Regions from separate parts of the Streptomyces sp. ATLC9 genome, predicted to be linked through region 3. Evidence: riboswitches for the same ligand, from Rfam matches in the RefSeq annotation. Region 3 holds a riboswitch; each other region holds the start of a gene.
What was found. Region 3 has a riboswitch for cyclic di-AMP ahead of AC2CJA_RS02705 (M23 family metallopeptidase). Riboswitches for the same ligand answer to the same signal wherever they lie in the genome.

Region 1: another riboswitch for cyclic di-AMP. It lies ahead of AC2CJA_RS04705 (M23 family metallopeptidase); the one in region 3 lies ahead of AC2CJA_RS02705 (M23 family metallopeptidase).
Region 2: another riboswitch for cyclic di-AMP. It lies ahead of AC2CJA_RS04425 (transglycosylase family protein); the one in region 3 lies ahead of AC2CJA_RS02705 (M23 family metallopeptidase).
Region 4: another riboswitch for cyclic di-AMP. It lies ahead of AC2CJA_RS15345 (LysM peptidoglycan-binding domain-containing protein); the one in region 3 lies ahead of AC2CJA_RS02705 (M23 family metallopeptidase).

The regions. Positions count from the first base shown of each region.
Region 1 is NZ_JBXUOY010000024.1:9,801-13,256, reverse strand. Features, by position in the region: gene AC2CJA_RS04710 (GntR family transcriptional regulator) at 1-262, opposite strand, end outside; gene AC2CJA_RS04705 (M23 family metallopeptidase) at 462-1,337, opposite strand; cyclic di-AMP (ydaO/yuaA leader) riboswitch at 1,351-1,524, opposite strand; gene AC2CJA_RS04700 (M16 family metallopeptidase) at 1,731-3,107, opposite strand; gene AC2CJA_RS04695 (M16 family metallopeptidase) at 3,131-3,456, opposite strand, start outside.
Region 2 is NZ_JBXUOY010000022.1:15,724-19,179, reverse strand. Features, by position in the region: gene AC2CJA_RS04425 (transglycosylase family protein) at 41-1,309, opposite strand; cyclic di-AMP (ydaO/yuaA leader) riboswitch at 1,314-1,533, opposite strand; gene AC2CJA_RS04420 (dipeptidase) at 1,817-3,013, opposite strand; gene purE (5-(carboxyamino)imidazole ribonucleotide mutase) at 3,015-3,456, opposite strand, start outside.
Region 3 is NZ_JBXUOY010000012.1:22,844-26,299, forward strand. Features, by position in the region: gene AC2CJA_RS02700 (antibiotic biosynthesis monooxygenase) at 1-716, shown strand, start outside; gene AC2CJA_RS02705 (M23 family metallopeptidase) at 850-1,905, opposite strand; cyclic di-AMP (ydaO/yuaA leader) riboswitch at 1,917-2,054, opposite strand; gene AC2CJA_RS02710 (hypothetical protein) at 2,322-2,558, opposite strand; gene AC2CJA_RS02715 (APC family permease) at 2,657-3,456, opposite strand, start outside.
Region 4 is NZ_JBXUOY010000134.1:5,088-8,543, reverse strand. Features, by position in the region: gene AC2CJA_RS15355 (cytochrome P450 family protein) at 1-576, shown strand, start outside; gene AC2CJA_RS15350 (transglycosylase family protein) at 706-1,692, shown strand; cyclic di-AMP (ydaO/yuaA leader) riboswitch at 1,928-2,098, shown strand; gene AC2CJA_RS15345 (LysM peptidoglycan-binding domain-containing protein) at 2,105-2,794, shown strand; gene eno (phosphopyruvate hydratase) at 3,058-3,456, shown strand, end outside.

The DNA of each region.
Region 1 (3,456 bases), on a different contig from region 3:
CCAGCGGCTCCAGCAGGGCGCGGATGTCGAGCAGGTCGGCGGCCTCCTGCTCGGTGGGCCGGGCGACGCAGGCTCCCGCGTGGCGGCGGGAGGTGACAAAGCCCTCCGCCTCCAGCGTCCGCAGAGCCTCGCGCACCGGGACGCGCGAGACGCCGTAGCGCCTGGCGAGAAGCTCCTCGGCGAGCCGGGACCCGGGCGGGAAAACCCCGGAGACGATGTCGTCACGGACCGCGCTGCACACCATGTGCGCGGAAATGCGCATGGGCCGACCTCCGCCGCCGTCTCCATTTTCCAGAAGTACCGCAGAGTCGAACTGTATTCCACCGCCACGCGTTTTCCGATGCCCACCGGGAAACAGGCGTGAAAACATCCGCCGCGCGACCTCGCGGGTCGCGCGGCGGATGTCGGTGCGTGATCGGCGTGACTGCCCGGCGCCCCGCGGGCGGGGCCGGTCAGACCTCTCAGACGTCGACGCCCTTGCCGGCCAGGTAGGTGATCGGGTTGAAGTCCGAGCCGTAGTGGGCGCCGTTGCGGGCCTCGAAGTGCAGGTGCGGGCCGGTGCTGTTGCCGGTGGAGCCGACCGCGCCGATCCGCTGGCCGCCGCCGACCTTCTGGCCTGCCGAGACCTTCGTGGCGGACAGGTGGGCGTACTGGGTGTACTTGCCGTCGTCGTGGCGGATGACGACCTGGTTGCCGTACGCGCCGCCCCAGCCCACCGTCACCACGGTCCCCGGACCGACGGACCGCACCGGGGTGCCGGTTGCGGCGGGGAAGTCGATGCCGCTGTGCTTGCCGGAGGACCAGGAGGCGCCGGCCTGCTTGTAGGTGGTGGTGGTGTCCACGCCCGCGACCGGGTCGACGTAGCCGGTGGCCGAACGGCGCCCGGCGGAGCGGTCGGCACGCTCGTTCGCGCGCTTCTCGGCGTCGGCCTCGCGCTTCTCGGCGGCCTTCGCGGCCCTTTCCTCGGCAGCCTTCTCGGCAGCGGCCTCGCGCTTCTCGGCGGCCTTCTCGGCGGCGGCCTTCTCGGCGGCGTCGGCGACACGCTGCTGGGCCTGGGCCTGGGCCCTGACGTCGTCGGCGATCGTGTCACCGACGGCCATGGCCTGGACGAAGCCCAGGGCGTAGGTCCCCGAGCCCTCGTCCGGAGCCGCGATCGCGGGGGTGGCGGCGGCGCCGACCACGCCGGTGACGGTCAGGGCGGCGGCTCCGGCCAGACCCACGCGGGTACGCATGGAGCGGCTGGAGAGGTGGTGCTTCTCGGTGAGGCTCTCGGTGAGCCCGGTGAGCTTTCCGGTCAGCTTCTCGGCGAGCTGCGCGGTGGCACGGGTGAACGCCATGGGTGGCGTGCTCCTTTCCTTCCTTCTCGCCTACCGGGTTAGCTGTCGGGTTCGGAGCAGGAAGGTCTCCTACGGGCGCACGGCCCGATTCACCCCAGGTGCCTCGGAAGAGGACCACTCCCGCGTGTGAAGGGCGGGAGGGTGGGTCCCCGGCTCCCCCGCTCGGGGGACTCGGCGATCACTGCCGTCGGCCGCGGTCGCGGTCACTTCTGACGGCCGGCGAGATCGACGCTAAACGGACAAAATTGAGTGAGCAAGCAAGAAGCACCTTTTGTAGGCCATGCCACACGGAGCGCCCACCGGAACGGCCCAAAGTCGGACACACGGAAGGCCCTTGGTGTGGCAACCCCACCAAGGGCCTTCCGCTGCCGGCCGCCGCAGGGCGGCCGGGGGTCACTGGTCCGTGACGACCGTCACCTCCCCGATGCCCAGGTCCCGCACCGTGTCGGCGATCTGTGACGCGTCTCCCACCAGCACCGTCACCAGACGGTCCGCGGGGAAGGCCGCCACGGCCGCCGCCGTCGCCTCCACCGTGCCGGTCCCGGCGAGGCGGGCGTACAGCTTCGCCTGGTAGTCGTCGGGAAGGTGCTGCTCCACCTGGTCGGCGAGGGTGCCGGCCACGGCCGCCGACGTCTCGTAGCGCAGCGGGGCCACCCCCACCAGGTTCTGCACGGCCGTGTCACGCTCGGCGTCGGTGAGACCCTCCTCCGCCAGGGTGCGCAGCACGCGCCACAGATCCTCCAGTGCGGGACCCGTCACATCGGTGGCCACCGAGCCGTTGACCGCCAGCATCGAGGCACCGGTGCCCTCGGGGGAGGAGCGCAGCACCTGGGCGAAGGCCCGCACGCCGTAGGTGTAGCCCTTCTCCTCGCGCAGCACCCGGTCCAGGCGGGAGGTGAGCGTGCCGCCCAGGCAGTACGTACCGAGCACCTGGGCGGGCCAGACCCGGTCGTGCCGGTCGGGGCCGATCCGGCCGATGAGCAGCTGGGTCTGCACCGCTCCCGGCCGGTCCACGACGACCACCCGGCCGGTGTCGTCCGCGGTGATCGGCGGGACCGGCCGGGGCCCGGCGGCCGCGCCCTTCCAGTCGCCGAGGGTCTCGGCCAGCGCCTTGTCCAGGTCCACTCCGGTGAAATCGCCCACCACCACGGCCGTGGCCGTCGAGGGCCTCACATGCTCCGCGTAGAAGGCGCGCACCGCCTCGGCGTCGATGTTCCTGATGGTCTCCTCGGCTCCCTGGCGGGGGCGCGAGAGCCGGGAGTCGGCCGGGAACAGCTCCTTCGACAGCGCGATGGCCGCCCGGCGGGCGGGATTGGCCAGCTCGTGCGGGATCTCGTCCAGGCGGTTGCGCACCAGCCTCTCGACCTCGCCCCCGGGGAAGGCGGGGGCGCGCAGCGCGTCGGCGAGCAGGCCCAGCGCCCTGGTCAGGCGGGAGGCCGGGACCTCCAGGGAGACCCGTACGCCGGGGTGGTCGGCGTGCGCGTCCAGCGTGGCGCCGCACCGCTCCAGCTCGGCGGCGAACTCCTCGGCGCTGTGCCGGTCGGTGCCCTCGCTCAGCGCCCGTGCCATGATCCCGGCCACGCCCTCCCGGTCGCGGGGCTCGGCCTCCAGCGGCGCGACGAGGTTGACCTCGACGGCCACGACCTTCTGGCCGGGACGGTGGCAGCGCAGCACGGTCAGCCCGTTGGGCAGCTCGCCGCGCTCGGGGGCGGGGAACGCCCACGGCCTGGGCTCGCCGCCACGGGGCTGGGGGTGGAACTCCATCGACATTCCGTTCTGGGCCGTGGCGTCGCTCACTGGGCGGCCTCCTGGTCGTGGGTGTCGGCGGCGGTACCGGTCCCGGAGACGGTGGCGCCCTCGGAGACGTCGGCCGCGGTGTCGGGGGCGGTTGCCTGGGTGGGCTCGTAGATCAGTACCGCGCGGTTGTCGGGGCGCAGCCGGGCCGCGGCCACCTCGCGCACCTCGTCGGCGGTGACCTGGAGCACGCGCTCCACCGCCGTCAGGGCGAGCTGGGGGTCGCCGAACAGCACCGCGTAGCGGCACAGCTCGTCGGCGCGGCCGCCGACCGTGGCCAGCCGGTCCAGCCACTCGCGCTCCAGCAGCGCCTGGGCGCGCTCCA
Region 2 (3,456 bases), on a different contig from region 3:
CGCCTCATGACCGGCTCCGGGCCGGCGAGGGTCAGGACCCTCAGATGCTGACGCCGTTGGCCCGCAGGTAGGCCAGCGGGTCGATGTCCGAGCCGTAGCCGGGGGCGGTACGGATCTCGAAGTGCAGGTGCGGGCCGGTGCTGTTGCCGGTGGAACCGACGGCGCCGATCTGCTGGCCGGCGCTGACCGACTGGCCGGCGCTGACCGACAGCGAGGACAGGTGGCCGTACTGGCTGTACCGGCCGTCCTCGTGGCGGATGACGATCTGGTTGCCGTAGGCGCCGCCCCAGCCGGCGGAGACCACGGTGCCGTTGGTGACGGCCTTAACCGGGGTGCCGGAGGCGGCGGCGAAGTCCTCACCTGTGTGGCCGTTGGACCAGCGCGCGCCCGAGGCCTTGTAGGAGCCGGACGGAGCGGCGTTCACCGGGGCGGTGTAACCGGTGACCGCGGCGCGGTCGCTGCGGTCGGTGCGCTCGGCCTCGGCTCGCTCGGTCTCCTCGGCCTTCGCAGCCGGCTCGGCCTCGGCCTCGACCTGGGGCTTGCTCTCGGTCTCGGCCTGGGGCTTGGCCGCGGCCTTCTGCTGGGCGGCGGCACCGCCCAGGGTGAGCTCCTGGCCCGGGAAGATCAGGTTCGGGTTGTCGCCGATGACCTGGCGGTTGTCCTCGTAGATGCGCTCCCAGCCGCCCTGGACGCCCTGGGCATCGGCGATCTTGAAGAGGGTGTCGCCGCCGGCGACCTCGTAGGAGGTGCCGTTGTCGGCGCCGCTCCGGGCGCGCTCACCGCGGTCCGCGCGCTGCGGCGTGGCCTCGGGCTCGCTCTTCTCCTGCTTCGGCTCGGGCTTGGCCTCGGCCTTCGGAGCGGCGGACGGGACCTGCTCCTCCTGCTCGGTCGGGTTGCTCTGACCGTCGGGGGAGACGGCCGGGGCGGGACCGCCCTTGGTCAGGCCTGCCTTGACCGAGCACACGGGCCAGGCGCCCGGGCCCTGTCCCGCCAGCACCTTCTCGGCGACGGCGATCTGCTGGTCCTTGGTGGCGAGGTCGGCACGCGGCGCGTACTGGGTGCCGCCGAAGGCGGCCCAGGTGCTCTGCGTGAACTGCAGACCGCCGTAGAAGCCGTTACCGGTGTTGATGGACCAGTTGCCCGTGCTCTCGCACTGGGCGACCTTGTCCCAGGTTTCGACGGAGGCGGCGCTGGCCCCGCCGGCGGCCACCAGGGGGAGGGCCATGCCGGCGCCGCCCACGGAGATGGCCAGCGACAGGCGGGTGAGGCGGCTGTTGCGAATACGACGGTGACGTCCGCGTGCGGACATAGGTGTGCTCCTTCTCCTACGCCTGCGAGGTGAGCTGTCGGGTTCGGGCTGGAGTTGCCCGGCCATGTGTGCCGCGGCGCGTGCCGCGGCATGGCTTCACCCCAAGCCGTCCCGTACGGGCCCTGTGGGCCCGGGACGGCGGCTTACCTTGGGTCCCCCGCTCCTGCCATCGGGTGGTGTGGATGGTCCAGCCCGCCGCCGTTGACAGGATTCGGCGTTCGACAGCGGGCCGCCGCACATTCGTACGGCGCGACCAGAAAGGTAGGCATATCGTTTCCGCCGATACAAGCCGATGGGTCACAGGACGCCCGTTTCGAAGGCTTTAATGATCATCCGATCATCACTGTCCGCCGCATTCACCTTCCGAAGAGTGGCGACGCCCCTCCCTGACACCACGTCACACCCCTCCACCACCAGGAGCCATGACGCAGAAGACCCTCCCCGTCACGCAGAGCGACGCACCGGGGAGGGTCGGCTCGTGAGTTGAATCACGAGGAGGTCAAGGAGCTACCCGTCGAGCTGTCCGATGGTGGCGATGGACGGACCGCGCCTGGTCTGCTCGTGGCGGGCGACCGCCTCCGCGTCGCGCAGCACGCGCACCGCGTTCCGCCAGGTGAGCTTGGCGAGGTCGGCCTCGGACCAGCGGCGGTCCAGCAACTCCGCCACCAGGTGCGGGTATCCGGACACATCGCTCAGGTCGGACGGGGTGAAGGCCGTGCCGTCGAAGTCGCCGCCGATGCCGATGTGGTCGATGCCCGCGACCTCGCGCATGTGGTCCAGATGGTCGGCGACCGTCGCCGCCGTGGCCACCGGACGCGGGTTGGCCTCCTCGTACGCGCGTTGGACCGCCAGGCCCCTCTCCGTGCCGTCCAGGGGGTGAAGGCCGTGGGCGCGCATGTTCTCGTCGGCGGCCTCGGTCCAGGCGACGGCGGCCGGCAGCACGAACTTCGGCACGAATGTGGCCATCGCCACACCGCCGTTGACCGGAAGCCGCTCCAGTACGTCGTCGGGGATGTTGCGCGGGTGGTCGCACACCGCGCGGGCCGAGGAGTGCGAGAAGACCACCGGCGCCGTCGTCACGCGCAGGGCGTCGCGCATGGTGGCGGGCGCCACATGGGAGAGGTCCACCAGCATCCCCAGCCGGTTCATCTCCCGCACGACCTCCTCGCCGAAGCGGGTCAGCCCGTCGTGGCGCGGGGTGTCGGTGGCCGAATCCGCCCAGTCGACGGTGTCGTTGTGGGTGAGCGTCATGTAACGCACACCCAGCCGGTACAGGGCGCGCAGTGTGGCCAGGGAGTTGTTGACGCAGTGGCCGCCCTCGGCGCCCATCAGGGAGGCGATGCGGCCCTCGGCGCGGGCCGCCTCCATGTCGTCGGCGGTGAAGGCGGGCCTGAGGTCGGCCGGGTGGCGGTCGGCCAGCCGCCGCACCACGTCGATCTGCTCCAGACAGGCGCTGACGGCGGCGTCGCCGGTCAGATCGGTGCGCACGTAGACCGACCAGAACTGCGCTCCCACCCCGCCCGCGCGCAGCCGCGGGATGTCGGTGTGCAGATGGGCCGACTGGTCACCGGCGATGTCGCGCCGGTCGAGGTCGTAGGCGACCTGCTCGCGCAGCGCCCACGGCAGGTCGTTGTGGCCGTCGGCGACGGGGTATGCCTCCAGCAGTGCCCTGGCCCGTGCCAGCAGCTCGGCGGAGTGGCCCATCTCACCTGCCCCCGAAGCCGAACCCCGCGCCTCCCGCGGCGACCTTGCTCCGCAGCCGCCTGCCCTTCTCCCGCGCCTGGTCCTTCAGCTCCGCCTGGAACCGCTCCATGCGCCCGCGCAGCTCCTCGTCGTGGGCCGCCAGGACGCGGACCGCCAGCAGGCCCGCGTTGCGCGCGCCGCCGACCGAGACCGTGGCGACCGGGACCCCGGCGGGCATCTGGACGATGGACAGCAGGGAGTCCATGCCGTCCAGGTGCCGCAGCGGCACGGGGACGCCGATCACCGGCAGCGGGGTGACGGAGGCGAGCATGCCCGGCAGGTGGGCCGCTCCCCCGGCACCCGCGATGACCGCCTTCAGCCCGCGTCCGGCCGCCTCGTCGCCGTAGGCGATCATCTCGTGCGGCATGCGGTGGGCGGAGACGACGTCGACCTCGTAGGGGACC
Region 3 (3,456 bases):
ACGCCGGAGCCGTCCTCATCAGCGCCTGGGACGTCGGCACACCCGAGCGGCAGCGGGCCGCGGCGGACGCCATCGCCGCCACCTGGGGCAGGCGGGAGTGGCCGACGCCGGACATCCTGTCGTACGGCGTCTACGCCGGGACCGACGGCCGGACTCTGCTGCACTACTCCCAGTGGACGGACGAGGAGGCGTACGAGGAGTACGTACGCACCCACCGTCAGGACCGCAACGACGAGATCGACGACGCGGTGCCCGGGATCGAGCGGCTGCGCCTGGCGCGCACCCGGCGCTACCGCAGCCTGCCCGAGGGGCCCGAGGAGCGGGAAGGGGCCGGGCGGCGGCCCGAGCCGGGGTGCGTGGTGGTCGTGGAGGTGGAGTTCGAGGGGCCCGACGAGGCGCGGCAGCGGGCGTGGGTGGACGCCGTGGCCGCCGCGATCGAGGACGACGGCGCCGGCGGGGGCCTGCCGCCCGGCGGCATCTCGGCCCACTTCCACCTGAGCACGGACGGCACACACGTGATCAACTACGCGGAGTGGGAGAGCGAGCGGGCGCACATCGCCGCGCTGGGGGCGCCGGGTGAGGGGATCGGCGGGCCGTCCCCGCTGTGGGACCGGGTGCGGGACTTCCCCGGGCTGGTGAGCAGTGACGTGGCACGCTACCGGCTGCTGTTCTCCGCCGCGCGCCCCGGGGAGCCGGCGGGACGGGCTGCGCGGTAGCCGTACACGGTGGAGGGGAACCGGCGGCCCCGGTGTCGGGGGGGATGAGTCACCGGGGCCGCCGGGGTGTGGGGGCCGGCGTGCGGCAGCGGAGTGCTTCGCGACGCCGGCCGGACGGGCCGGACAGGCGTCGTCAGATGGACTGGCCCTTGCTCCGCAGCCAGGTCAGCGGGTCGACCGGGTCGCCGCCGCCGGGACGGACCTCCAGGTGGAGGTGCGCGCCGGTGGAGTTGCCGGTGGAGCCGACGCGGCCGATGACGTCGCCGGTGGTCACCTTGCCGGTGGTGACGGTCATGGAGGACAGGTGGCAGTACCAGATCTCGGTGCCGTCGTCGAGCCTGAGGATGATGCGGTAGCCGTAGGAGCCCGCCCAGCCGGCCTCGGTGATCTCGCCGCTGTGCACCGCCTTGACCGGAGTGCCGGTGGGAGCGGCGAAGTCCAGGCCGGTGTGGTTGTTGGCCCACATCGAGCCGGACTGACCGAAGGTGGAGGTGAGCTGGTACGAGGTGAGGGGGAGGGTGTAGCTGGCCGCGAGCTTGGCCAGGCGCTCGGCCTCGGCCTTGCGTGCCGCCTCCTCGGCGGCCTTGCGCTCGCGCTCGGCCTCCTCCTCGGCGGCCTGGTCGGCGGCCTCCTCGGCCGCCCTCTCCGCTGCCTGGTCGGCGGCCTCCTCGAGCGCGGCCTGGGCGGCGCCGGTCTGCTGCCGGTCGGCCTGCTGGAGGATGCGTGCCCGCAGCGCCTCTCCGGCGTCCGCCGTCACGACGGTCGTGGTGGCCTCGGAGGTGTCCAGGCCGGCCTGGGTGACGGCGCCGCCGAAGGGGTCGGCGCTCTCCGCCGGGGAGGCGGAGTCGCCGTCGTGGCTGTCGGAGACGAGACCGCCGACGACGGGGATGCCCTCGGCGACCGCGCCGAGGTCGACGTCCGGCATGGAGACGGCGAGGGGCGACTTGTCCTTGGCGGTGGCCATACCGCCCGCGCCGACGGCGGCGATCACACCGACGCCGAGGACGGCTCCGCTGCGGGCCATGCCGTTGCGCTGCTTGACGACGCGGTGCCGGCCGCGGACCGGGCGGACGGAGTCCTCGGTCGGGTTCCACACCGGCTGGTCGCCGTCGCCTTCCGGACCGAACGGGGCGAAAGCGGCGGTGTGCGGGTCGTACGAGACCTCGGGGGCCGGACTGCTGGACGCCACGGAGGCGCTCTCCTTTCCTTCCTTCTCGCCTACCGGGTTAGCTGACGGGTTCGGAGCAGGAAGGTCTCCTACGGATCCACGCGGACGGGCCGCATGGGTCCGATTCACCCCAATTGGTGGTTCCCCGGTTCCCTGGGCGCGTCCTCGCTGTTGACGGGGTTGCGCGTACGGGATTCGGCGACGGCGCACGGTGCCGCCCTCTTTGGCGACAGTGACGACCGCGCTGCGTTATCGAACGTTAATAGAGGTGCGCTCCGGTTTCCAAGTCCCCTCTTGGAACATGGGGCTTTCTTGACGGAGGACTATCGGGGCACCAGTGGGCCAAATCGGGCGATTCGACCGCCGGATCGGCCCATGAGACGCATGCCACACCATCTGACGTTGCCTCAGTTGTTATGCGGAGGGGCGCACGTCGACTACGGAAGGTGACCGCCGGCCGGAGGTGCCGGACCCTCCGGGTCGCGCATGACCGCCAGCAGCGCCATGTCGTCGCTCTGGTGCCCGCCGGTGTGCGCGTCGACCTCCGCGAGGAGGTGGTCGAGCAGGTCCGCCGGACCGGTGAGGGGCAGCAGCCACGGCGGGCGGCCGATGACGGGGACAGCGCGGATACGGGCCCTGCCGCCGCCCGTCTCCTGCCGCCTGTCGCCCCGCACCCTTCCGATCCCCCCGACGCCCGGCGTCCCGGCGATTCGATCAAGGACCGGCCGGACGGCACGGGTCCCTGGACGTGGACGCGGGGACGCGGGGACGGCTAAGCCCCGCGTGCGGCGAGCGCGCGGCGCACCCCGTACGAGGCCGCGCCGACCGCCAGCACTGCCGCCCCCGAGACCACCGAGGCGAGCGGCAGGGCGAAGGCCAGCACCACGCACCCGGCCAGCCCCACCACCGGCACGATCCGCGGCGGTCGCCCCTCGCCGGGGCCCAGGGTCAGGGCGGAGGCGTTGGCGATCGCGTAGTAGGCCAGGACCCCGAAGGAGGAGAAGCCGATCGCGCCGCGCAGGTCCGCCGTGGCGGCCACCACCGCCACCACCGCGCCGACCGCCAGCTCGGCGCGGTGCGGCACGCCGAAGCGCGGGTGCACGGCGGCCAGCGCGGACGGAAGATGGCGGTCGCGGGCCATCGCCAGGGTGGTGCGGGAGACGCCGAGGATCAGCGCCAGCAGCGAGCCCAGCGCCGCCACCGCCGCTCCGGCCCGCACCACCGGGACCAGTTCCGGTGCGCCCGCCGCACGCACCGCGTCGGCCAGCGGGGCGGTCGTCCGGCCCAGCGCGTCGCCGCCCAGCACGGCGAGCAGCGCGACCGCGACGGCGGCGTAGACGACCAGGGTGATGCCCAGCGCCACCGGGATCGCCCGGGGGATGGTGCGGGCCGGGTCGCGCACCTCCTCGCCGAGGGTGGCGATGCGCGCGTAGCCGGCGAAGGCGAAGAACAGCAGGCCCGCCGCCTGGAGCACCCCGCCGGGCGAGACGTCCCCGGAGGAGCCCGCCCCGTCCGGGGACGGCCAGAAGACCGGCCGGGCGGCGTCCGTCCCGCCGGAGGTCAGGCAGACGA
Region 4 (3,456 bases), on a different contig from region 3:
GGCGAGCACCTGACGGAGAACGAGGCCGCGGCGATGGCCTTCATCCTGCTGTTCGCCGGCTTCGAGACCACCGTCAACCTCATCGGCAACGGCACCTACGCGCTGCTGCGCCACCCGGAGCAGCGGCGGCTGCTCCAGGACGCGCTGGCGGCCGGCGACGACGGGCTGCTGCGGACGGCGGTGGAGGAACTGCTGCGCTACGACGGGCCGGTGGAGCTGGCGACCTGGCGGTTCGCCACCGAGCCGCTGGAGATCGGCGGGCAGCGCATCGGCGCCGGCGACCCGGTGCTGGTGGTGCTGGCCGCCGCCGACCGCGACCCGGCGCGGTTCGCGGACCCGGACGCCCTGGACCTCACGCGCGGTGACAATCCTCACCTCGGATACGGCCACGGCATCCACTACTGTCTGGGCGCGCCGCTGGCACGACTGGAGGGGCGGATCGCGCTGACGGCCCTGCTGGGACGCCTCCCCGACCTGCGGCTCGCGGCGGAATCCGCCGATCTGCGCTGGCGGGGCGGCCTCATCATGCGGGGACTGCGTGAGCTGCCGGTGGAGTTCGAGCCGGTGCGCGGGTGACGCACGGTCATGTGCGTGATCCGTGCGTGATCTACGGGACACTGACTTGTGATGATCAGCCCGGTGACGCTACGTTCAACCGTCAACCGCTCAACCTTGCCGGCTGTCCACGCACGAGAGGTTCCACACATGCTTTCCGGGAACGGTAGACACCGCCGCCCCCGCCAGGCTCCCGCCGTCTTCGTCACGGCCGGAGTGACCGGCGCGGGATTCGCCATCCCGCTGCTCGGGGCGGCGGGCGCCCAGGCGGCAGACCTCGACACCTGGGACCGGGTCGCGCAGTGCGAGAGCGGCGGCCTGTGGAGCGCCGACACCGGCAACGGCTACTACGGCGGGCTCCAGCTCACCCAGGAGATCTGGGAGCGGTACGGCGGTACGGCGTACGCCGAGCGACCCGACCTCGCCAGCCGCAGCCAGCAGGTCGCGGTGGCCGAGAAGATCCTCGCCGACCGGGGGCCGGAGGCCTGGCCCTCCTGCGGCGTCAACGCCGGGCTGCGCCACGACACCACCGGCGAGGCCCCGGCCATCGACCCGGACAACCTCCTGCCGGAGGAGGACACGCGGGACGGCGGGGGCGGCGGAGGTCTCCTGGACGGCACCGCGCCGGGCGGCGGCGCGGCGGAGGAGGACTCCCCGGCCGAGGACGGCGGCGGCGCGAAGGACGGCGCCCAGGGCGAGCGGAAGGCGCCGGAGGGCGACGGCGCCGGGGACGGTACGGAGGCCGGCGGGGCGGACGACGCCGCGGAGGGCGGCTCCCGCGCCGGCCCGGGAGAGGGTACCGGAAAGCACCGCGGCGAGCGCGATCCGCGCGAACTGGAGCCGGATCGCGGGGCGGACGGCGCGGAAGACCGGGAGGCCGTGGGCGAGGAGCGCTCCGGGGAGGCCGCCGACCGCTCCGCCCGTGCCGAGCGTCCCGCGCTGGCGGGCACCGTGAGCGGCCTGGGCGCCCGTGCGGCGGACGAGGGCCATCTCGTGCGCCCGGGGGAGTCGCTCGTGGCGATCGCCCAGGAGCACGGCGTCCCGGGCGGCTGGAGCGGCCTGTACGAGAACAACAAGGACGTCGTGGGCGAGGATCCGGACCTGATCCTGCCCGGACAGGAGCTCACCCTCGGGTGAGTGCGGACGGCCCTGCGGCGTGACCCTCCCGGGCGATTGCGGCGTGTCGTTCCTGTCCGGCCTAACGCTCCTCAGCTGACCTGCGGGTTCCGGCCGTGCGAGCGTCAGAAAGGGTGAATCACCAGTTTCTGACATGCTTTGAGACATATGTCCCCATGTGCTTACCGTCGTCTCGCTCGCACCGCGAGTGCCACCGACCGCAGCGCCGAATCCTGCCGGCGGCCGGTGGGCAGTCGTCGCGTCAGCGCCGAGGGCAGGAGCGGGGGAACCAGGTAGGCGCCGCCCCGGGCCGCACGGTCCGGAGCGGCTTGGGGTGAAGTCGTCCGGGGCTCCGCGCCCCGGACGGCCGGGCTTGCTCACTGCCCGAACCCGACAGCTCACCTCGCAGGCGTCGGTGAGACAAGGAACGTCCATGCTGTTCACCGGCAAAGGGCACGACAGCCGCACCGCCAGGGCCGTTCGCGCGGCCGCGCTGACGGGCGCCGCGGGCGCCGCCATCGCCGTCCCGGTGGCGGGCGCGCCGGACGCCTCGGCCGCGTCCGTCGACACCTGGGAGCGGGTGGCCCAGTGCGAATCCGGCGGCGACTGGTCCATCAACACCGGCAACGGCTACTACGGCGGGCTGCAGTTCGCCCAGTCCAGCTGGGAGGCCGCCGGCGGCACCCGGTACGCGCCGCGCGCGGACCTGGCCACCAGGGAGCAGCAGATCGCCGTGGCCGAGCGGCTGCTGGCCATGCAGGGCCCGCGTGCCTGGGCCTGCGCCGCGAAGGGCGGCCTCACCTCGGGCGGACCCGCGGCCGAGGTGGACCCGGACGGCGGCCGCTCCGCCGGCTCCGGCTCCGGCTCCGGGCAGGCGTACTCCGACTCGCAGAGGCGGTCTCAGGAACAGTTCCAGGAGCAGTCCCGGCCGCAGGGCGCCCCCGAGCGGGCGGACGGCCACCGGAGCGACGCCGGGTCCGGCTACACGGTCAAGTCCGGCGACACGCTGCGCGCCATCGCCGCCGCCCACGGCACCACCTGGCAGCAGGTCTACCAGGACAACCTCGACGTCGTCGGCGACGACCCCAACCTGATCTTCCCCGGCCAGCAGCTCCGGGTCTGATCCCCTGCTGTGCCCGCCCCGGCGCCATGCCCGTCACCCGGCGGCGCCGTCCCGGTGCGGTGTGTCACCTCCTTTCGCGGAGGGCGCGCCGCACCGGGTTTATTCAATTTGGAAACAAAACGCTCCCGCCCCTTCTGAGCTGCGATTTCACCCACCGTTCCGCCGTATGGCACGGGCTGTCGGCGAGGTGGCGTGCGCGGGCCGGATAGGCTCAGGGCACTGAGACCCGACACACACGCCCGACACACACGAAGGAGACCCTCGTGCCGTCCATCGACGTCGTAGTGGCCCGCGAGATCCTCGACTCGCGAGGCAACCCCACGGTCGAGGTCGAGGTCGGCCTCGACGACGGCAGCACCGGCCGTGCAGCCGTTCCGTCCGGCGCCTCCACGGGCGCCTTCGAGGCACTGGAGCTGCGCGACGGGGACAAGGGCCGCTACGGCGGCAAGGGCGTCGAGAAGGCCGTCCTCGCCGTCATCGAGCAGATCGGCCCGGAGCTGGTCGGCTACGACGCCACCGAGCAGCGCCTGATCGACCAGGCGATGTTCGACCTGGACGCCACCCCGGACAAGTCCTCCCTCGGCGCCAACGCCATCCTCGGCGTCTCGCTGGCCGTCGCCCACGCCGCCTCCGAGGCGTCCGACCTGCCGCTGTTCCGCTAC